DNA from 2 places in the Bacillus cereus group sp. MYBK79-1 genome. Region 1 is predicted to be linked to the other one. Evidence: riboswitches for the same ligand, from Rfam matches in the RefSeq annotation. Region 1 holds a riboswitch; the other holds the start of a gene.

Region 1 (18,800 bases):
GATGAGCTTTCGAGAAGAAAACTTTTCTTGTTTTAAGAAGATCGCAAATACAGTTGTAAAAATAGGTGAAATAGAAATGAGTAAAGAGGCATTTGTAGCGGATGTATATTTGACAGTTTCCATAAATAATGTTTGATACAGTACAATACCTACAACGCTAACGATGATTAATCTAGGTATATCCTTTCGCTCCATATGAACCGACTTTTCAATAAAAAATGTAAGGAGTAACATAAGCGGTGCCGCCGATATCATTCGAAGCGCAGTAAACTCAATGGCTGTAAATTCTAAAAGTCCATATTTCGCAATCGTAAAATTAATCCCCCAAATAATAACGACACTTAAAATTAATAACTCCATCCCCCATTTTCTCATGCGTATCCCCTCCGCAATAAGATTATACAGAAAATTCAATCATATGTACATTTCATTATGTGAAAAAATCTTTGTATCGTCTGGAGAGGTTCTCTTTTTTTGGTACATGAAATTATATCAGCGATTCCCCTAATATATCGGCGCAACTCGCATTATATCAGCGATTCCCCTAATATATCGACTTATACAATAAAAAAGGTGGTTCCAAAATACATTTTGGAACCACCTTTCCTTACTTACACTCGAACGTGTAACTTCATATTCGGATTATAAAATTGGCTCGGGCTCTTCAGCTGAAAAGTTCCTCCACTTTCATGCCAATCAACTGTTAACTTATCATCCATAAATACAAGCTTTGTGCGATCTGCGATAAAGTTCATTGTGCTAGATTCGATATCTACATCGCGCTCATCTTTTTCTGCTACAGCTACTAAATCGATAATTCCGCTCATTACACAACCGCAACCTTCATTATCGTAAAATAACTTTATATATTTTGCTTCATTCGGAATCGTATCCATAATCTTTTTATATGCTGCTTCTGTTACAGTAACGTACATACGTTAATCTTCATCCTCTCTTCTCGTATCCTTCCTATATTGTACCACCATTTTTCTCTAAAATTATATACAGAAAATTAAGACTAATATACAATGTATGTTATAAAGGAGGTCATATCACTCATGTTTAAATCACTGCGATACCCCATCTTCTTAGGTCTACTCGGTAGCTTTTTTATTTCTAGCGGAATAGTATTACAACATATACTTCCCTATTCTCCTTCTATTGGTTGGATTTTAGGCTTTATTTGTTTCCTATCTGCTTCGTATTTTAGTATAAACAAATAAAAAGTACATTAAAAGAAATAGAAGCATTACTCCACGGTGTGTCACACTCTGCCTATGAATATTTAGTGAAAGAGACATTAATTTTGATATAGACGTTACTTCACTACCACAAGAGGGGTGGGGCTCGAACCTATCTAATTCTTCTCCCCTATTTTTGTTTATAAAAAAAGACCCCAATAATTGGGGCCAACAAATAGAAATACAAATAAATTTTAAAAAATAACAGACGAGTTTATTGTTTTTCATTTTATGGAAGTATATCCATTTTTTCATACTATCAATATATTATTATTTTTCGTTATTTTTCTCTTTGTTAGAACGTCTTCCTAAGAAAAATACAAGAACGAGTAGTAAGACTACTAAAAGAACTCCACCAATAATGTAATATAGCGTATAATCCTTTTTCGCTTCTACAGCCGAATCATTTAGTTTATCCGCTGTCTTTCCTTCAATTGTAAAGTTCTTCTTCCATTCCCATTTTTGATCACCATCAGTAGCTTTTATTTCTACTCGGTACATTCCTGGATCAAACGCTTTGTTTTCCCAGCTAATAGCGTAATCGAAGTTTGAGTTTGGTGCCATTCTTAAATTTTCTTTTTTCGTTTCAAATAAAACGTCTTTCCCTTTTTCTTTATATACTTTTGCATCAACACTTAAATTCTTTAACATTGCTGGTTTTACGTTTTGTAAATTCGCTGTTACAACGTTACGTCCATTTATTTGTGTTGGCTTCACTTCGTTTAATTTCATATCTGGTTTTACTTCAGCATCTGTCTCTCGTAAAACAACACCGATTGCATATGCATATTTATTTTCAATTTGTACGCCTTCTTGTTTATTCTTAGCAGCTTCATCTTCTTTTTCTTTAAAGTATAAACCACCTAAAATAACGCCATCAAACGACTCGCTTGGCATTTCTAAATTCACATCAACTGTAACCGTACTATTTGCCGGTACTTTCGTTTCTTTAGGCATTTTAGCAATTTTAGAGAATGGATATTTTATTGTAGAATCCATTTTTGGTTCTACTGTACTATAATCTGTAATTCCATTGCTATTAGTAATTGCTGTATTCGCAAATGCTTCTACAACAACTTCTTTATTCGTATCGTTTTTCATTTGTACTTGAATCGTTTGCTTTTGTCCTGGTTGCATTTTCAAATCAAAATACGTTTGATTTTTATCAATTTGATTTTCTGGTATAATTGCCGTCACCGCAAACTTCATTTCTGCAGCATATACTGAAAAATTGTTTACCATAAAGAACGCAATTAATAATAAGCTAGTAAATATTTTTTTTGTCATCTCTTATGTAGTCCCCTTCATACTCATTTTATAGACAAGAAAGAGATAAGGTGAAATACATTCCCTTATCTCTTCTTATATTCCTATTTTATCATAAACTTTCGCTACCTTACATAGGAGCGTCTGTTAGTTCCCAAGTTAGTGAAGTTGTGTATTCTGCTTGTTCTTTTTTCGTTTTACCTGGCACAGATAACTCTACACTTTTCTTCGCTTCTACTGCATCTTTACCGAATGCATTTACCCATGTACCCATACCTTGATCTACTTTAGCATCAATTAAGTCAGATGCATCACCATTTGGATTTAATGTAATAGATTGTGCTGCTGTTGGTGCATCACTACCTGCAGCTGATTTTAAAGTTGAATTTTTTAACGTTAACGCTGCACCATCTAATGCTTTATCGTCTGCAGTTTTAAATTGACCATTTTGTTTTACCGTTAAGTGCCATCCTGCATTTGTACCACGGTTATCTGTTACTTGCACGTAGTTTGGTACGTCAATTACTGAGCCATCCGCTTTTTTCTTTACTTTATCTAATTCTGCATAGTATGTTTCGTTATTACCTGATGCTTTTTTCATTGCAAAGTTGAAGTTAGAAACGTAATCGATACTTAACGGACCATTTGTACCTTTTGTGTTTGGATCGATTGGTTCTACTACTTCATCTGGGTTTTCTGGGTTAACAACGTTAACCTCATCCGTATTTTTTTCGAACTTAATGAATGCCTTTGAATCTAATTTCCCGCCATCTTTTTCAGCTGCGAATGCTGATGTTCCTACTGATACCGTTGATAATGTTACCGCTCCGATTAATGCTAATTTTGCTAGTTTCATAGTTTATATGCCCCTTTGTTTTTTATTTTAATATTCGTTTATTCATAATATTCAAACTTAAAGTAGTTTAGTTAGGTGTATCTTCTAACGTCCAAGTTAATGTCGCTGCGTATTTTGCATCTTTCACTTTCGCAGTTGTACCTGGTACGAATAAGCTAACACTCTCTTCACCTTGTTTTTCACCTTTACCAAATGCAGTTGTCCAGTCTCCCATACCTTTATCTTTTGCTGCAGTTGTAATTTCAACTGCATCTCCACCAGGATTTAAAGTGACAGAACCAGCAAACGGTGTAGGCGCGTATGCTTTATCTGTTACAGAGTTTACAACTGGATTACTTAACGTTAATGCCGCATTCGTTAATACATTCGTACCGCTTTTAAATTGATCATCTTGTTTTACTTTTAACTTCCAACCAGCATTCGTACCACGTTTATCCGTTACAGATACGAAGTTAGGAACTTTAATCAGCTTGTCGCCTTGTTTTACTGTATCTAATTTCGCGAAGTAAGTTTGGTCATTACCAGAAATCACATTCTCACCGAAGTGTAAGTTAGAAACGTAGTTAATGCTTAATGGACCAGCCGTTCCTTCTTCATGCTCTTCTGGTTTCTCTGGTGTAATTTTTTCATTTGGATTTTCTGGGTTATTCGGATCTGTTGTGCTTGTATCTTCAATAAATGTAACATCTGTTTTTGATTTCATATTTGCTTTCTCTTCTGCAAATGCTGATGTTCCTACCGATACCGTTGATAATGTTACCGCTCCGATTAGTGCTAATTTTGCTAGTTTCATATGTACCTTCCCCTTTTTATCTATTTTTATATTTTTATCTATTTTCTATTTCGAATACACTTGCTTTTCCCTAATTCTTTTGAATGCATATAGAGATAATATGATTGAAAACAACCCAATATATGGTGTAAAGTCCCGTGTCTGGCCTCCAGTTTTCGGTAAATATTTATCTCCATTTTTATCTTTTTCTTTTATAATACGAGTACCATTTTTATCAACTGTCTCTTTTTTTATTTTTGTCTCTGTCGGATCAGTTGATGTAACTGGTGTATAACTATTTGAAAATGTAATACTTGCCTTCGAATTCAAACTCGAAGCATGTGCTGCACTTAACAGTATGATTGGTGTGCATATGAATGTGATAGCTATACAAGAAGCTATTTTTTTCATTTACCTTCCTCCTTTCTAAAATTTATATATTTCATATATTTTTTAGAGAGGAGCGTCAGTTAAAGTCCATTCTAACTTTCCAGCATATTTTGTATTTGCTTTTACGTTCGGTCCTGGCTTAACTTGTAAATGAACACCTTCATTTTCTTTCCAATTTAACGCCACTTCCTCATCATTTTTAGCAGTATAAGAGAGTGCTTCTATATTAGAACTACTTAACGGTGTGTCTTTCCCATTTTTCTTATACACTAATGCACCTGTTAATTTATCGTTTTGCTCTGAAGTAAGAGGTGTAATCTCTTTTACATATACACTCCATTTTTGTTTTTGAGCGCGTTCATCGGTTACTTTTAAAGGGTTCGAAATGGACTTCGGTGCGTATGTCGTTGGCTTAGATGGAATTGTTAAATCTCCAAAAGAAATTTCCTGTGGTACATCAATTAACTTTAAAGTCCCATCCACGACAGTAACCGGAACTTGAATTTCCGCTTGTACACCTTGTTTCGTCTCAATTACAACTGTCACAGTATGATTCCCTAACTTTTTCGTATCTGGAACGTTCGTTAATTTAACTACTGATATCGGTTTATCAACATCTAAATTTGTATCTACAGATAAGTCTGTCACAAATTTTGTAATGTCCATCTTCGTTAAATCTGTTCCTTGCACTACTTTTTGCGGGACTGGTTTACCAGTTGGTATACCTTTGTATCTTATTTTTGCAATACCATCTCGATTACTCTCTTGTCCATTCTTATCACCATCTAAATAGTTTTGAGCAAATACTGGTATTTCAAGGTAACCGTTTTTGTAATACTTCATTACATTGGCTCCTGCTACAGGGGAACCTGTAATGGTCATCTCATAAATATTCCCATTGAATTCTTCTGTTTTTAGTGCATTTGCTTTCGCAGTTGCAATGACTTTATTGTTTCTCGTACTAATATCAAAGAAGCTACTTACATCATCTCCACTCTCTACATCTTGAATGGACACATTATTGACAGTAAAATCTTTATTTACTTCACTTTCTAATACGAAAGATTTTGCATAATGAATACTCTTAGACTGGGCAGGCATGTTTTGATATACCTTATAAGATAACTGCCGAGAATTATCTTCCACAACATCTCCTATGACACTTGGAGCTGGAATTTCGATTTGTGCGATTGCTAATTGATCATATGATAAGTTAACACCACCAGCGTTTAATTTCACTTCAAGCGGTAATTCTGTTAAATCATCAAATGTAATTGTCATGTCTGCCTCTGGGGTAGCTACTGGACCAGCAGTACCAGAAAACTCTATTTTATTGTTTCCTCGATCCTGATATCTAATTGAACTCGTATCATACACATATAAATTCGTTAAATGATTACCATCATTACGTAAAGTTACATTTTTATAACTATTGACCCTTTTAAAATTCCACATTGCCGTTAGTGGTACTTTTTTACTGGTTCCATGCTCATAGAATTCAAAGGACGCTTTATACGTTTGACCACTTTTTCCATTTCCATATAATTGTAAGAAGTTTTTTGCTTCCGATTTAGTTGTCGGTGTTTTAACATCTACTGATGAAGCTGTCATGGAGTGAATATTAATACGTACATCAATCCATTTCCCTTGATATTCACCAGCCCTTTTAACTAATACATATTGTTCTCTACTTGAATTTCTAAACCTGTATTGGCTTTGACCATATCTATCGTTGGTACTACCTTTTACCTCATATGTTACTTGTGGACTCCAAACAAATCTAAAAGCATATTTACCTGGGATAGAAGGTCCCTCACCAGTTCTATTATTGATTACCTTTACGTCTGGATACTTAAGAATACTTGTAATCGGGCCAGCAGCTAGTAGCGATTGGTCTTTTAATAGCTTCTCAGGCTGAATAGCAGATAATTTCCCACTATTTTCGTTTTGCTTATTGTCCTCTTTTACATTTTCTTTTTGTAATTGTTCTTCGTTAGCCTTTTCTGTTTCTACATGCTCCGTTTCTTTTGGAACTTCAGCATTCTTTGATTCTATTTCTTGTTTTTTATTTTCTTCTAATACTTTCTCTGTTTTGTTTACTTCTTGTTTCTCAGTTTCTTCTGAAGATTTCTTATCACTTTCAGGAACAACAGCTTTTGAATTTTGCTTATTCTCAATGACATGCAGTAAAGTAGATTCAATCTTCTTTTCCTTATCTTCAAGTTTCACTGTTGGTTCAAATGTATACTCTCCAGCTTGTTTCACTTGAATAACGACATATACGTCACCCATGTAATCACTGTTCTCGTTTTTTTCAATCTGTACAATTCGATCCTCTGTTACAGAAATGTTTTTAATCGCCTTATTGTTTTCGTTCATTTTTTTCGTTTCTTCTTCACTGAAGAGTTGTCCTTCAGATAATTTAAGTTCAATGTTAGTATCTTGTTTATTTGTATTCATAATCTTTAATACTACGTTTTCATCAACTTTTATTTGTTGTTTATCCATATGAACAACAAATCTTCCTTGTTCATCATTTGTAACCGCGTAAACCTTTGTTGCGGAGTAATCTAACACACCAATTTGTGTGAAAAGTATTCCTCCTGCGAGAAGTATACGTCCAAAATTCCCTATCCGCTTCTTCATTAAGATTCCTCCTCTCTTGTTTATCTAAATATAAAAAATAATCAGTCATCAGTTCGTGCAGCTATATATGTTTAAAATCTATCCTCACAAAAAACAAAAAGCCTGGTTGCTTCTTCGGTTTTCACACATCACAATATGTGCGAACATCCAAATTGCAACCAGACTATCATAGTAATATTTATTACCTTAGACTCTTAGCTTTGCGGCCTATCCTTTCGAATAGTGTGCCCATTTATTTTATTTTTCTACACCTGGCTTGCTTTTTAGAAAACAAAAAGCCTGGTTGCTTCTTCGGTTTTCACACATCACAATATGTGCGAACAACCAAATCGCAACCAGACTATCATAGTAATATTTATTACCTTAGACTCTTAGCTTTGCGGCCTACCCTTTCGAATAGTGTGCCTATTTATTTTATTTTTCTACACCTTGCTTGCTTTTTAGAAAACAAAAAGCCTGGTTGCCTCTTAGATTTTCATACATTACAACATGTGTGAAAATCTAAACTGCAACCAGACTATCATAGTAATATTTATTACCTTAGACTCTTAGCTTTGCGACCTACTCTTTCGAATAGTGTGCCAATTATATCCTATTGTAGTATAACCATTTTCTTGAAAAATAAAAAATCTGGTTGCTTCTTGGATTTTCCTCCATAACAAGATGGGGGAAAATCCAAACTGCAACCAGACTATCATAGTAACTTTCATTACCTTAGACTCTTAAGCTTTGCGACCTATCCTTTCGAATAGTGTGCCAATTATATCCTATTATTTTACTATCTTGTTTTCATTATACTATTAAAATTCCAAAAAGGAAATATCTTTTTGAATTTTATTAATATAAACAATATTCATCGTAAAATTCATAACTTTACCTCTAAATACATTTTTTAGTATATACGCTTATTTAATACTTTTCAAGGGTAAATTTATATATTTATAAAAACACATATGAAACAAAGTAAACTTTTAACTAACTGAAGTTTCCTCCATTTCTACTCATCATTTACTTATACGTAGCAAAATAAAAAAGAAATCTCAAAATGGAGATTTCTTTCCCTTCAAACTTCACTGTTGGTACAAATTTGTACTCTCCAGCTTTTTTTATTTGAGTAACTACATACCAGTCACCGGTATAATTACTGATTTCACTCTTTCAACCTTTACAATTCGGTCCTCTGTTACAGAAATGTTTGGAGTCGCTTTATTATCTTTATTCATTTCTTCTTCATTGATTTCCATCCTATCATTATGAATCTAATCTGATAAAAAAACATAACTTAGTCAAAAGTGATGTTTTTTACATTCAACGAATCGGCAATATAACCTTCACCGTCGTTCCAACCCCAACTTCACTTTCAAAACTCATTTTACCATTGTGGTCTTTAATAATTTTTTCTGTGACTACTAAACCTAAACCTGTTCCCGTTTCTTTCGTTGTGTAAAAAGCTTCATTTAGCTTCGGAATTTTGTCTTTTGGGATACCGCATCCTTCATCCTTAACTCGAACAATGATTGCATCTTCTACAGTCACTTTAATCGTAATCGTTCCGCCAACTGACATTGCTTCAATCGCATTTTTAATTAAATTAAAAAATACTTGTTTTAATCGTTTTTCATCACATGTAATCGATGGTATATCTTTACTATAAATACCTTGTATGTGCACTCCTTGCTTTAAAGCAGGCTTCCCCATAACTCGGATAACATAAGCGATAATTTCTTCTATACTATGAACTTCTGATTCTATTGATTTAGATTTCTCAAATCCACTAAGTTCTGTAGCGATTGTATGAATTCGTTCTACTTCTTGTTTCATAATATCACTATATATTTTATCCTCTGGATATTTAATCGCTTGCTTATTCACAAATTTATCCAAATTAGCTAGAGGTCTTCTAATTTTGTAACCAATAACCGTTGCCATTTTCCCAACAGTTGCTAGCTTTTCTGTTTGTTCTATTTCTTTATCCATCATCTCAAGCGTACGAACGTAAGACTGAAATCTCAAAAACATAATCCAACATATGATAGTAAATACGCTATATAATGCCATTGGGATTATAACGAGTGACGATTGAATAATGATTCCTATAAGAGCGTATTTCCCAACAAGTATGCTCGGAACTAACCAAAAATATCTTTTATTCACAAAGAGTGGGGCAAATAAAATAAAAAATCCTTCTACTATATTTCCACCATCAAACTCAGCATCACTACCGTAGTAAATCATAAAATTATGGATAAAATCTAATAGGTTATATCCAATTAGAATAATATATTTCACTGCAAATGGATTTTTACATTTCATAAAGTATATTCCAATGAAAAATAAGATCACCATCAGAAAATAGAGCCATAAACCTAAACCATCTTCAAATTCTCCTACTCCTACTTGCTCTCCTCCTATTAAAGGTACAATAAATTCGTAGGCAAGATCGTATACAAAAAATATAATAAAAAATAAACTTAAATATATTTTCAGTGCCTTTATTTCTTCATTTTTAAATATATAACCTTTATTCATATGGTAACTCCTAGCTTTTCTCCCACTTGTATTTCATTATTTCCACACTTTTTTGGAAGAATAATATCTATTCTCGTTCCCTTATCTCTTTCACTTGAAATATGTAACTTACCAAGGTGTTCGTTGACAATTCGATCTGCTACCGTAAGTCCTAGGCCAATTTTATCTTGTTTCGTTGTATAAAAAGCCTCTTTAACACGCGCTAAATTTTCCTTCTTAATACCGTAACCATTATCAATTACACTTAGCATTACATAATCTTGCCCTTTATTTTCTAATCTTACATCTAAAGTGCCATCTTGCTCCATTGCCTCCAGAGCATTGTTTATGACATATAGCAAGACTCCTCTTATTTTCCGCTCATCACATTCAACTTCTAACATCTTTTCTTCCATATTAGAAACAAGCTGAATGTTGGATTCATTCATTTTTTCGCGAACAATCGTTACTGCTTGTAATGTAATTTCTCCTATATTATGCTTCTCGTAAATAGAAGGTTTACACGTAGCAACTTCCATCAACTCACTTATCATATTATTCATATTTTCTATTTCAAAAATCATCTGTTTATAAACAGGATCTTCCCCATGCTTCTCTCGTTGTAATTGCGTAAACCCCTTTAATGAAGCAAGTGGATTTTTAATTTCATGTCCTACAGTCGCTGCCATTTTTCCGATTACTGCTAATTTTTGTGATTCACTAGCAATCTTAATACTTTCCTTTACCGCTGAAAGGTATTGTATAAATCGATTTAAAATAATGTATGCCGCTATTAATACGAGTGTATACATAATGAGGAACATAAATCCTTTTACTTCCTTTAATACAAATAAATAAATAACATATTTCCCTACAATAGTCGAAAGTACAAACACAAAATATTTTTCATTTAAAAATATAGGTACAAAGAAGATGAAAATAATTTCTATTATATTTACTCCATCAAATGCCGCCTCATTATAAAGCATATACGAAAGTATATTAACGATTTCTATTCCTATGTATGCAAATGCACATGTATATTTAACAAGGTTCGCTTTCTCTTTTTTTATTAAATATACATTCACACCGAGTATTGCAATTCCGCAAATAACTTGCCATAGTATGCTATGTCCCTTATCCGTTAGCGATTTGTTCTCTAATACGATTGCGTAGAAAATTTGGTATGAAACAACAATGACATATAGCACCCATAAAAAAATTTTTGCATTCCTTTCTTCTTCTTTATATGATAGAAAACTTCCTTTCACTTCAACACCCCTTCAAAATAATATCTCGAAGAATACCATTTATTATAATAAATGATTTTCATAGACAAACAAAGATAAATCGAACATTTGAGGGAAATCATCCCAATAAAGCAAAGCATCTTCAGACGATATATAAGCATAAAAGCTATAAACAATAATACGTATATTATGGGGGGTGTTTTATATGGACGGCAAAAAAAATAAAAAAACAGAACAAATGGAAGCCTTCACCCGTGAGAATGAAGGCAAGAAAATGACGACAAATACAGGTGTTACAATTTCAAATGATGAAAACTCTTTAACCGTTGGTGATCGTGGCCCTACCCTTCTAGAAGATTTCCTAATGCGAGAAAAGCTTGCTCATTTTGACCGTGAACGAATTCCTGAAAGAGTCGTTCACGCACGTGGATACGGTGCACATGGTATATTCGAGCTATATGAATCTTTAGAAGAGCTAACAATGGCCCACTTTTTACAAGACCCTTCAAAAAAAACACCCCTTTTTGTTCGCTTCTCTGAAGTTGCTGGATCAAAGGGGGCGAATGAAACAAATCGAGATGTACGAGGGTTCGCCGTTAAATTTTATACAGAAGAAGGAAATTTTGATTTAGTCGGAAACAATATTCCCATTTTCTTCATTCAAGATGGCATTAAATTCCCTGATCTTATTCACGCCCTTAAACCAGAGCCGCACAATGAGATTCCACAGGGACAAACAGCACATGATACATTTTGGGACTTCATCGCCAATAATCAAGAATCTGCTGCGATGATGATGTGGATTATGTCTGATCGTGCCATTCCAAGAAGCTTTCGAATGATGCAAGGGTTTGGCGTTCACACATTCCGCTTAGTGAATAAAAATGGAAAGTCTCGATTCGTAAAATTTCACTGGAAGCCGAAACTTGGTATTCATTCATTAATTTGGGATGAAGCTCAAAAATTAGGCGGCGCTGATCCAGATTACCATCGTCGTGACTTATGGGAAAATATTAATGCCGGAAACTATCCTGAGTACGAACTTGGTATTCAAATTTTAGAAGAAGAGGATGAATTTAAATACGATTTCGATATATTAGATGCGACGAAAATTTGGCCTGAAGAAGATTTCCCCGTTAAAATCATTGGAAAAATGACATTAAATCGCAACGTCGAGAATGTATTCGCTGAAACGGAACAAGTCGCACTTCATCCTGGAAGTATCATCCGTGGTATTGATTTTACCAATGATCCGCTCTTACAAGGTAGGCTCTTTTCTTATACAGACACTCAATTGGCACGCGTCGGTACCAATTATCAAGAATTACCGATTAACCGTCCGGTATGCCCATTTCATAACAACCAAAGAGATGGTGCCTCTAAATATATAATTGATAAAGGAAAAATCGCTTACCATAATAATTCCTTAGCAAATAACACTCCTTACACAGTCCCCGGTACAAAGGGTGGATTCGTTACATATCCTTCCACTGTATCAGGACATAAAACGAGAGAAACAGCCGCCAGTTTCAAAGATCATTTCTCTCAAGCACGTTTATTTTGGAATAGTATGAGTAACGTTGAAAAGGTTCATATTATGCAAGCCTTCTCCTTTGAATTAGGAAAAGTAAAAAGTAAATCGGTCCGTCAACAAGTCGTAAATATGATTGGGCATATTAGTACTGAATTAGCTACGTTAGTCGCTGAAGCGGTCGGAGCAAAAATCCCAAACATGCAAGAATCGAACGTTACGAAATCATCGCCAGCACTCAGTATGGCAAATACGACATTTAGTCCTAATACATTACGAGTAGGTGTCATTGTTGCAAATGGATATGACGGACAAAACGCGCAATATATACTAAATCAATTGAAACAAGTTGGGTTACAGCCAGTGATTGTTTCCGAACGATTAGGTATCGTGCAAGGAACGCAAAATGTACGTTGGGACGTGAATGATACTTTTTTAACAGGATCCTCACTTCTTTATGACGGGCTACTTCTTATTGGTGGAAACCTTGATGAACAGTTTCTTAATAAAGCGAGTTCATTTGTCGTAGAATCATATAATCATTTTAAGCCAATTGGTGCCTTCCAAAATGGATCTACTGTTATTCAATCTTTAAATATTAAAGGAAAGCCTGGTGTCTTAATAGAACAAAATCCTACGCAACTTGCAAACGAATTCATTAAAGCTATGACGAAACAACGCTTTTGGGATAGAGCATATGAATAGGATAGGGGGATAATGTATGTTTGTTACTGTCGAGAAAGATGTGCATATTTTTGTGCAAGACGTTAATCCCGGGCCAGGTAGTAAAACCGTGTTCTTCGTCCATGGCTGGCCTTTAAATCATCAAATGTACCAATATCAACTCAATGTGTTACCACAGCATGGCTTCCGCTGCATCGCTATGGATATACGCGGAAACGGGCAATCTGATAAACCATGGACTGGTTACACATACGATCGTTTAGCAGACGATATCGCCATTGTCCTAGAAGCACTTCAAGTAGAAAATGCTACATTAGTCGGTTTTTCAGTAGGTGGCGCTCTTTCTATTCGGTACATGTCTCGCTACAATGGTCATCGTATTTCTAAACTTGTATTAGTCGATGCTGTTTCCCCCTCTTTCGTTAAAAATGAAGAATCTCCCTATGGTGTCCCAAAAGAACAAGCAGATACCCTCATTAATCAAATGTATGCCAATATGCCAAAATTTTTAAATGATGTATCTTTATCATTTTTTAATAGAAACTTAGGATCTGCCACGTTAGAATGGTTTTCTTATCTCGGTATGCAGTCTGCTTCCTACGCTCTCATCAAAATATTGCAAGCTGCCGCAAATGAAGATGTAACGAAAGATTTAAATAAAATTAACGTCCCAACAAAAATATTCCACGGTGTTCACGATCAACTTATCCCATACAAAAGCGCTGAACTCACGCAAAAACGGATTAAAAATTCTCAGTTACACCCTCTTACAAATAGCGGTCACGGCTCTCCAATTGATCAAGCGGATGAATTAAATGCAGAACTTATAAAGTTTTTGCATTCATAAAAATTTATGCCAAATCGTTTTGATAGGAACGTAGTTTTTGAAAAGAATAAAATTCACATATTTCTCACAAATCAATTAATAAAACGATTACATTATCATTTATACTAAATGTACAGGTAATACTCCCTAAACCCAGCTTGTCTGGTTACCCCGTTAAATACTATAAAAAAGAACTTGTATTGTTATACAAGTTCTTTTTGTTTGTTCTATTTAAAAAGTATATCTTTACTATACTGCTTTCCAGCAAGTAAATCATATTGGATCATTTTATATTGCTCTAACATTTCTTTTTGTTTCTTTGTTAAATCTGTTATCTCTTCTCCATCTTTATTAACCTTTAACTCATCTCTAAGAACTGGTATTTCTTTATGCATTTCCGATAAAAATTGATAAAATGGTGACTGATTTAATCCTGCATAATCAAAAACAAGACTAGAAAAATAAATCGGGCTTACTAAACCTAAATTGTCATTTGGCAAATCGAAATTTGCGTACATTAACAATGGCGTTTCTGACATAAGTAATCTTTCTCTTACTGTCTCTTCATTTTCTATATATCCTGCTTCTTTATAAATAGACTTATTAGTTCCTAACATAGGCAAATGGTCTCCAAAGAAGACTAATAAAGTAGGCCTGTCTAAATCTTCAAGCTGCTCGATTAAATATTGCAACGCTTCATCAGACAATCTTACCCCTTCTGTATATGCTTCTAACTCTGCCTTTGATTCCTCTTCTGTTAATCCACTAATCTCTACTTTATTTTCTCCAAACATATTTGGCGTATATGGAAAATGATTTTGCATCGTCACTGCATGAATAAACGTAGGTTGTTTTCTCTTCTTTAATTCATCTATGATTTCTTTACTCATAGATAAATCACCAATATTGTCTCCCACTACTTCTTTATTTTTCATCGTGTCTTCTGCATTAAAATTATCAAATCCCAATGTTTTATATACATCTTCTCGTTTATAAAACGATCGATTAAAAGCATGAATCGCACTTGCATAATACCCTTGTTTCTTCAACTCACTGGCAATAGATGGAACTTCTTTCTGACTTGGGATAGCTTGTTGATATGGTATAGAACCCGGCATTAAAAGACTCATCGAGTAACTCGTTAATGCTTCAAATTCTGTATTTGCTGTATTCCCTCCAAATGTAGGAGCTATCGTTTGTCCCCCTGGGAAATTCTCTGTATAATGATGTAAATTCGGCACTGGATCTTCGCTAAATGAAAGATTCGCTAATTTTGTCGGATCCCAGAATGCTTCACTCATAATAAATATAATGTTCGGCTTCTCTGCTTTTTTTTGCGCTTTTACTTTACCGCCATATTGTTTTTCTATATCTTTTGCAATTTGCTGCATATTTTCCTTTGAATACTTCTCTGGCTCTTTAATAACTGTCGTATCTAAGTTACTTAAAAATCCAATAACAAAACCATTCACCTTATAATTTGTAGCTTGATTCCACGCACGGATGTCTACCCCAGATTTTGTAAATATATTATTCATAAAGGTAGTAGGATAGTTACTATATGCATACAACATAAACGCAGAGCCACATATGAAAATAACCCTCATAATAATATGTGATTTTATAACTGGAATATACTTTCGTATATACATAACTACAAACACAATCAAAACAATGCTAATTATTGTAAAAGAAATAGTCCTAAAACTGAAATAATCCATAACCATTGGTATAACGGAATCCATATGACCAACCTGTGTGAAATCAGACGGATAAAATGGTTCTCCTCTAAAAATGAGCTTAAAATGATTCACCATCACAAAAATAATTAAAACTAAGCTAGTTATCGTTGTACTTAAGAAAACTCTTCCAAGCAAATTATATGCAAAAACGTATACCATATAAATAAATAGCAGGCTTAATATATACTGGCCATATTGTAAATACACCCATGCATTTACTGCTATAAGACTCATATCTTCCTGCACTATGATATACATCCAATTCATTGTATGAGCAATTAAAAATAATACGACATAAACTCGAATAGCCGGCCTAAGCTTATGACCAATACCTTTATTTAAATGAATGATGTACAGTAGTACACCCCACAAAATAATAATGAGTATACTTAGCTGTATTGTTCCATTGAAAAAATCTTTAGCTCTCTCAAATTCGAAAGACCTTAACATAACAAACAATAGCGTTTCTAAACAGATCGCCCACATTCCACTAAGAATGATAGAAATTAATAGATTATTTCTCGGTTGCTGAGCCGAAAAACTAAAATGAAATTCATCTCTTCTTCGTCGCTGTGTAAAAACATTAAAACGCAATTTATTCCCTCTTTCCTTTACCCCTTCGTCTCGCATCCACAAACATATTGTCATATACAAAATAACATATTTGTATGCAGCTAGTCTCCCTATGTGCTTGTAATATACACATGTATCCTTAATTTCCCCTTAAAAAATACAACTTCTTCATCTCTTCTATATTCTAGTAGCATAATAAACAAACTATGATTCATGAAAATATTACCATAAGAAAAGAACCTACCAACAATGACAGGTTCTCCTTCATTTTAACAGACATGGACATATTTATTATAGAAGAGAATACATCCATACCTTCCATATAATACATACAAATACGATAACTACAAAATCAAAAAGGTCTAATCTTGGGCCCTTTTTCATATTCATCTCTAGCCACATATGAATCCATTTTTTCTTTGTATATTTTTGGATGTTTTTCTTTGCAAATCGGTAAACGAGTACTTGCATAATAAAAAATCCGACTACGAAAATGAACAATAAAATGAGAAAATCGACCACAAAATTCCTCCCTATTTTTGCAGCGATTTTTCTACTATTTGATTCCTCAAAACCCACTCTTCAAACTGAGCACTTCCAAATTCCCAACTAAGATCACGAGCATGTACAGAAAAAACGTAATGACCAGCATATTCGTCCATAAATCTACCTGTCTCGACCTCATCTTTCTGAAGACCATATGCCCCAAAATTAAAATACACATCCCATACGTCTTCATTCTTCCTTTTATAAGCAATCGATTCCATATCACATTCTGTTCCGAAATAATCAAGATGTAAATGTACGCTATCATCATATTCGTACTCCATTTTATCACCCCTTATATTTGTACTTCTTTATCACCAAAAAAATTCCTGCTATCTACACTCACATATGGGCACTTACCTACATATCATGCTTGTAGAGTGACTTCTAGGAGGTGTCATATAGTGAAAAAATTAATAGCTGTTTTTTGTATCATGTTACTAGCTGTTTTCACATTTGCTGCTTGCAGCAGTAAAAAAGAAGGTACGAAAGAAGAAACGCAAAACATTCGCATCGGCGAAGTTACCCATTCTCTCTTCTATGCCCCGTTATATGTCGGGATTGAAAAAGGATTTTTTAAAGATGAAGGATTAAATATTGACCTCCAAACAACAGCTGGCGGAGATAAAACGATGACCGCCCTATTATCTGGTGGAATTGATATTGCTCTCGTCGGTTCTGAAACGTCCATTTACGTTCATCAACAAGGTGCAAAAGATCCAGTCATTAACTTCGCACAACTTACACAAACAGACGGAACATTTTTAGTTTCGCGTAAAAAATTAGACTCTTTTAATTGGAATGACGTAAAAGGTGTTACGTTTTTAGGACAGCGTAAAGGCGGCATGCCGCAAATGGTTGGGGAATACGTTTTAAAGAAAAATGGTATTAATCCTCATAAAGATACGAACTTAGTTCAAAACATCGAATTTGCTAACATTGCAAATGCCTTTGCATCTGGTACTGGGGAATTTGTACAGCTCTTTGAACCAACTGCAAGTATATTCGAAAAAGAAGGAAAAGGATATATCGTCGCTTCGTTCGGAAATGAATCTGGTACTGTTCCGTATACAACATTCATGGCAAAAGAAAGTTTCTTAAAGAAAGATAAAGCTGCTGCTGAAAAATTCACACGTGCTCTCTATAAAGCACAACAATGGGTTGATACACATAGTCCAGAAGAGATTGCTAATGCCGTTTCTCCATTATTTAAAGACACTTCAAAAGACATTACAGTAAAAGTAATTGAACGGTATAAAAAGCAACATTCTTATGCGACCAATCCGCTATTAGATGCTGAAGAATGGGAACAGCTCCAAACGATTATGAACGAAGCTGGCGAATTACAAAAAGAAGTTCCACATGAAGCGCTCGTCAATACAAAAATTGCCGAAAGCGTTATTAAGAAATAGAGGCGAAGTGTATGAGTTTTTTACAAATACGTAACGTTTCTCACTGCTTTTTCGCAAAAGAGAATGCCAAACTGATTCTCGAAGATATGAGCTTACAAGTGGAAGAAGGCGAATTTATTTCTATACTCGGTCCAAGTGGTTGCGGCAAAACGACACTCCTCTCCATTATTGCTGGGCTACTTGATCCAATTGAAGGTATCGTCTTTTTAGATGGTGAGCCCATTACAACGAAAACCTCATCTATGGGGTACATGTTGCAGCAAGATTACTTGTTCCCTTGGAAAACAATTGAAGAAAATATTATGCTTGGACTTCACACCCGAAAAATTTACAATGAACAGACGAAAGAACATACTTTACAGCTTTTAAAGCAAGTCGGTCTACATGATGTAGAAGAGCAATACCCTCGTGAACTATCCGGCGGTATGCGTCAACGTGCCGCTCTCGTTCGAACGTTAGCGACCGATCCGAAAATTTTATTGCTAGATGAACCATTCTCGGCGCTCGATTATCAAACGAAATTGAAACTAGAAGATCTCGTCTTCACATTATTACGT
Region 2 (5,095 bases), on a different contig from region 1:
AGCAACATCGTATCGAACAGAAGTTGCGAGACATATTCCGGCTGAAATTGATTTAGCAATTATTCGCGGAAATGCAGCAGAAATAGCGAACGTTATTAATGAGAGATGGGAAATTAAAGGGGTAGACGCCGGTGCTGGAAATGGCAATGTCGTAAGTATTGCAAGGCAGGCAGCTGATGAATTAAATACAGTTGCGGTGATTACTGGAAAAGAAGATGTTGTTACAGATGGAGAGCGAACGATTCTTATTCGAAATGGTCACCCTATTTTAACGAAAGTTACGGGAACTGGTTGTTTACTAACTTCTGTAATAGGAGCATTTGTAGCAGTAGAAAAAGATTATGTAAAGGCAGCAGTAGCGGCATTAACGTTTTATGGTGTAGCGGCAGAATTGGCAGCTGCTAAGACAGTGGAAAAAGGACCTGGTAGTTTCCAAATTGAATTTTTAAATCAGTTAGCGAATACGACTTCAGATGATATAGAGAAGTATGGGAAGATTGAGGTTATATAGTAAGGAGGGAAAATAAATGTCGCGTATTTCAAAGGCAGAAATGTCTAAGTTATTATCAGTATATTTTATTATGGGAAGTAACAATTGTACGAAGGAGCCACTACAAGTGTTGAGAGATGCACTTGAAGGTGGTATAACAATTTTTCAATTCCGTGAAAAGGGGGAAGGGGCTTTAACGGGAGAGAAGCGTATTTGTTTCGCAAAAGAACTACAAGCAATTTGTAAGGAGTACGGTGTCCCATTCATTGTAAATGATGATGTGGAACTAGCTATCGAGTTAGATGCAGATGGCGTACATGTTGGACAAGATGATGAAGGAATTACTTCTGTTCGTGAAAAAATGGGGGATAAAATTATTGGTGTATCTACACATACAATTGAAGAAGCGTGCTGGGCAATTGAAAACGGAGCTGATTATTTAGGTGTTGGCCCTGTTTTTCCAACGAGTACGAAAAAAGATACGAAAGCAGTGCAAGGAACGAAAGGTTTAGCTCATTTTAGAGAACAAGGAATTATAATACCAATCGTCGCGATTGGTGGCATTACAATTGAAAATACAGCTTCAGTTATAGAAGCAGGTGCGGACGGTGTTTCCGTTATTTCTGCGATTAGTTTAGCGGAATCTGTGTATGAAAGTACGAAGAAGCTAGTAGAGGAAGTAAGTAAGAGTTTGTAGAAGAAGGCTATGTAGTATTAAAATGCTGCATAGCTTTTTTGATATTAATTATTAGAAATAGGGGGGATTATTTGAAACGAAATAGGTTTGTAGAGTTGCAGAATGAGTTGTTTCGTTTATCCGACTTTAATGGGCAGTAAGACCCCCACCTCAAAATTCAGCGAAAGCAAAGAAGTTAGGTGGGGGATCAACTGCTCATAAAAGTCCGATTGGTTCAACTAATAATCAGTGGGGGATGAAGAAAACCCCCACTGATTAAAGTTTCACTTTATTTAAACAAACGTTTGATTAAAAAAGCACAAACCCTTTTAAATTATAGGTTTGTGCTTTTCTTTAAAACATAATTGATATTAAGAGCATTCCAATGCCGATAGAAGTGAATGTTGCGATTAGGCCTGGAATCATAAAGCTATGATTTAAAACATATTTACCAATGCCAGTTGTACCAGTGCGATCAAAGTTAATGGCAGCAACGATTGTTCCATAGTTTGGAATGAAGAAGTATCCATTTACTGCAGGGAACATCGCGATTAATAGTGCGGGTGGAATACCGAGTGATAATCCAAGAGGCATTAAAGCACGTACTGTTGCGGCTTGGCTATATAATAAAATAGATAGAATGAATAATGCGATGGCAAATAGCCATGGTGCACTTGTTACTAGGTGCTGAATTGATCCTTGAATCATATTTAAGTTTCCGTTAAAGAAAGTATCTCCCATCCAAGCGATACCGAAAATAGCAACAACTGCTGTTGCCCCCGCTTTAAAGACGTTACCAGACACGATGCTTTCTACATTTGGTTTGCAGAAAATAATAATAAGAGCTGCGATAGTTAACATAACCATTTCAATTGTGTTTGGCATTGAAAGACGAACTAACTTCCCGTCGACCATCCATCCTGGACGAAGTGCTTCAAATGAACCGAGAAGTACGACAAGGAAAGTTCCTACTAAGAAAAGGATAACGGATAGTTTAGCGCCTTTTAAACCAACAAATTCTTTTTTCTCTTCAATTTTAGGAATCATTCCTTCTTTTAAACGTTTCAAGTATTCAGGGTCTTCATTTAATTCTTTCCCCATTTTGCTAGCAACAAATGCAGCTACCATACAAGCGATGAAGGTAGAAGGAATACTTACTTTTAAAATATCTAATAAAGTGATTTTATAGTCAGCTAGCATTGCTAAAAGGGCAACTGTTGCAGCTGATATAGGGCTAGCTGTAATTGCTTGTTGGGAAGCGATTACGGCAATTGACATTGGTCGTTCCGGTCTAATCCCAGATTCGCGAGAGACTTCTGCGATAACAGGAAGTACAGAATAAGCAACGTGACCAGTTCCTGCGCACAGTGTAAATAAATAAGTAACAATTGGAGCAAAGAATGTAATGCGCTTTGGATTTTTTCGTAATGCTTTCTCAGCCAGATGAACAAGGTAGTCCATTCCTCCAGCGGCTTGCAGTGCACCGGCAGCTGTAATTACTGCTAAAATCATAAGCATTACATCAATAGGGGGAGCTGTAGGTTGTAAGTGGAAGACGAAAACAAGTATTGCCATACCAACGCCACCCATTACTCCTAGACCAACTCCGCCTAGGCGTGCGCCAATAAAAATACAGAGTAGTAACGTAAGAAATTGTAGCCAAAACATGATAAACTACCTCCGAAATTCATTAGTTAAGATATATTCGAATAATTTAATTTGAATGAAAATTAAAATAAATACTCAAAATAATCCTTGTGTTATATACATTTTTTATTATATAACACAAGAAATGTAACATTCACGAACTTTGTTAAATTATTTCGAAAAAATAATACATTGAAACTTTACATTTGCATCTCTAAATAGGTAGACATTTTAATTTTTATGTTGTAATCTTTGATAGAGAATAATGTAATTCTCATAGAACTCCCATATCGTTCAACTCGTTCAGCGAGAAAGGCAAACTGATGGAAACATTAGGACGCAAAACTACAGGAGCTAAGGCCGAAAGGTTATGCTAGCCAGTTACCGGACGGATAGGGTTGGTCTTGACCAATGCTCTTTTCATTGGTCTTTTTTTTGTTTATAAACAAATGAGAACTGTTATCGTTTATTAATAGGGTGTATATTTTAATAGCGTTACTTTATAGTACGTTAATTAAGAAAGGTGATGTTAATGAAAAAATATTGGCACAAACTATCATTTCTTCAAAAGAATGTATTGTTAACTGTGTTAGTTATTTTGACGCTTGTTGGTACTATGGGAGCGTTAAGTTTTAACATGTTTCAAAATAGCATGATGTCTATATTTGAAAGGCATTCTTTTGAAACAGGAGATACGGTATTACATAAATTAGACGAAGAAATAGTGAGAGATGTTACAAAAGATCCAGTGGCACAAAGAGAAAAGAGAGAGAAGTTAACAGAGAAATTAGATGAAGCAACGGAAGAATTGAATAGTGTTGGACAAACCTATATTGTTGGAGCAAAAGAAAATGAAAAAGGTGAGTTACTAATCGTTGATTTGTCTACAGGGTTAGCAAATGTTGTTGAAGTAAGGCCGGGAGAATATTATAAACAACCAGATCTTTGGATGGAAGCATATGATAAAGTAATGAACACAAAAAAAGCAAACATGACAGTAGTATATGAAGATGCATTAGGAACATGGGTAACGATATTAGAGCCAATTAAAGATGGAGACGGAAATATTGTGGCAATTGTTGCAGCCGATGTAGATGCCTCTATTGTTCCTATTACAAAGGAAAGATTCATTATACAAGGTTTAATGTTTATTTGTATTTCTGTTCTAATTGCCACTGTTATTCAATTCTTAATCGTACGTAACGCACTTGCTCCATTGCGAGATTTACGTGAAGGATTGCGTAAAGTCGGTGAAGGTGATTTAAGTATTAAATTAGAGGAAAGACCAGATGATATTGGTATTATTAATGCATATTTTAATAATACCATCGAGAAGTTTAAAGGAATTATAGATAAAGTGAAGCAGACAGCAGAACAGGTTTCCTCATCTTCACAAGAATTGTCAGTGAGTACGAAAGAGAATAGTATGGCAGTTCAAGAAATCGTAAGTTCTATGGTTGGATTAAGAGCTGGCGCTCAATCACAAGAAACGTCAGTACCACAGTATTTAGGTATTGTATGTGAAATGGAAGATAAGATGGAAGAGATAAAGAATGCTGCAGAACAAATGGCGAAAGAGTCTGAAGGTACGAAGCATCATTCAGTAAAAGGAAATGGTGTTATTAAACAGGCGATTAATCAAATGAATATAATACAAAATGCAGTACAAGATTTATCTTCTATCATTCATTCTTTGGAAACAAGATCAAAAGAAATTAGAGATATTGTCAATGTAATTACAGGTATTTCAAATCAAACGAATTCGCTAGCTTTACATGCTTCTATTGAAGCTTCACGTACTGATGCAAGCGGAAAGGGATTTGAAGCTGTTGCTGATGAAGTGCGTAAATTAGCAGAGCAGACGGAAGCATCAGCAAAAGATATAGCGAAATTAATAGGGGAAACACAAGCTGAAACGGAAGAAGCTGTTGCTTCAATGCAAAAAGCTTCAAAAGAAGTAGGATCTGGAATGAAACTTGTTGAAAGTAGTGGTACTTTCTTTGAAAAAATTTCAAAATCAGCACAATCTGTTACAAATCAAGTTAGAGTTGTTTCTAGCAATTCAAGTGATATATTGCAAAATAGCCAAAATATAGTTCGTGTTGTAAATGAACTATCGCTTATCGCAAACACGTATGCGAATAGTAGTAGTAATATTGAAGAAAGTATGAAAGAACAGGAAATGTCTGTACAAGATATTGCTGAATTAGCTAGTTCTTTAAGCTGGCTTTCACAGGAGTTACAAGAGTTAATTGGGGAATTCAAAAGTTAAATGAAATGAT

The links. Region 1 has a riboswitch for cyclic di-GMP ahead of ACTFOB_RS25730 (WxL domain-containing protein). Riboswitches for the same ligand answer to the same signal wherever they lie in the genome.
Positions count from the first base shown of each region.
Region 2: it holds a riboswitch for cyclic di-GMP, as region 1 does, so the genes downstream of both, ACTFOB_RS18590 (methyl-accepting chemotaxis protein) here and ACTFOB_RS25730 (WxL domain-containing protein) in region 1, are expected to answer to the same signal.

Region 1 covers NZ_JBQAEO010000029.1:1,668-20,467, forward strand. The annotation lists gene ACTFOB_RS25690 (DMT family transporter) at 1-375, opposite strand, end outside; gene ACTFOB_RS25695 (iron-sulfur cluster biosynthesis family protein) at 612-935, opposite strand; gene ACTFOB_RS25700 (hypothetical protein) at 1,029-1,223, shown strand; partial or broken gene ACTFOB_RS25705 (Nif3-like dinuclear metal center hexameric protein) at 1,211-1,344, shown strand; gene ACTFOB_RS25710 (DUF916 and DUF3324 domain-containing protein) at 1,512-2,528, opposite strand; gene ACTFOB_RS25715 (WxL domain-containing protein) at 2,638-3,363, opposite strand; gene ACTFOB_RS25720 (WxL domain-containing protein) at 3,431-4,156, opposite strand; gene ACTFOB_RS25725 (LPXTG cell wall anchor domain-containing protein) at 4,202-4,546, opposite strand; gene ACTFOB_RS25730 (WxL domain-containing protein) at 4,589-7,171, opposite strand; cyclic di-GMP riboswitch class I at 7,322-7,410, opposite strand; cyclic di-GMP riboswitch class I at 7,499-7,587, opposite strand; cyclic di-GMP riboswitch class I at 7,676-7,764, opposite strand; cyclic di-GMP riboswitch class I at 7,850-7,939, opposite strand; partial or broken gene ACTFOB_RS25735 (hypothetical protein) at 8,216-8,406, opposite strand; gene ACTFOB_RS25740 (ATP-binding protein) at 8,480-9,700, opposite strand; gene ACTFOB_RS25745 (ATP-binding protein) at 9,697-10,950, opposite strand; gene ACTFOB_RS25750 (catalase) at 11,135-13,165, shown strand; gene ACTFOB_RS25755 (alpha/beta fold hydrolase) at 13,182-13,991, shown strand; gene ACTFOB_RS25760 (LTA synthase family protein) at 14,198-16,342, opposite strand; gene ACTFOB_RS25765 (hypothetical protein) at 16,577-16,807, opposite strand; gene ACTFOB_RS25770 (DUF3986 family protein) at 16,819-17,115, opposite strand; gene ACTFOB_RS25775 (ABC transporter substrate-binding protein) at 17,236-18,243, shown strand; gene ACTFOB_RS25780 (ABC transporter ATP-binding protein) at 18,255-18,800, shown strand, end outside.
Region 2 covers NZ_JBQAEO010000012.1:37,663-42,757, forward strand. The annotation lists gene thiM (hydroxyethylthiazole kinase) at 1-511, shown strand, start outside; gene thiE (thiamine phosphate synthase) at 528-1,187, shown strand; gene ACTFOB_RS18585 (anaerobic C4-dicarboxylate transporter family protein) at 1,521-2,834, opposite strand; cyclic di-GMP riboswitch class I at 3,118-3,202, shown strand; gene ACTFOB_RS18590 (methyl-accepting chemotaxis protein) at 3,346-5,085, shown strand.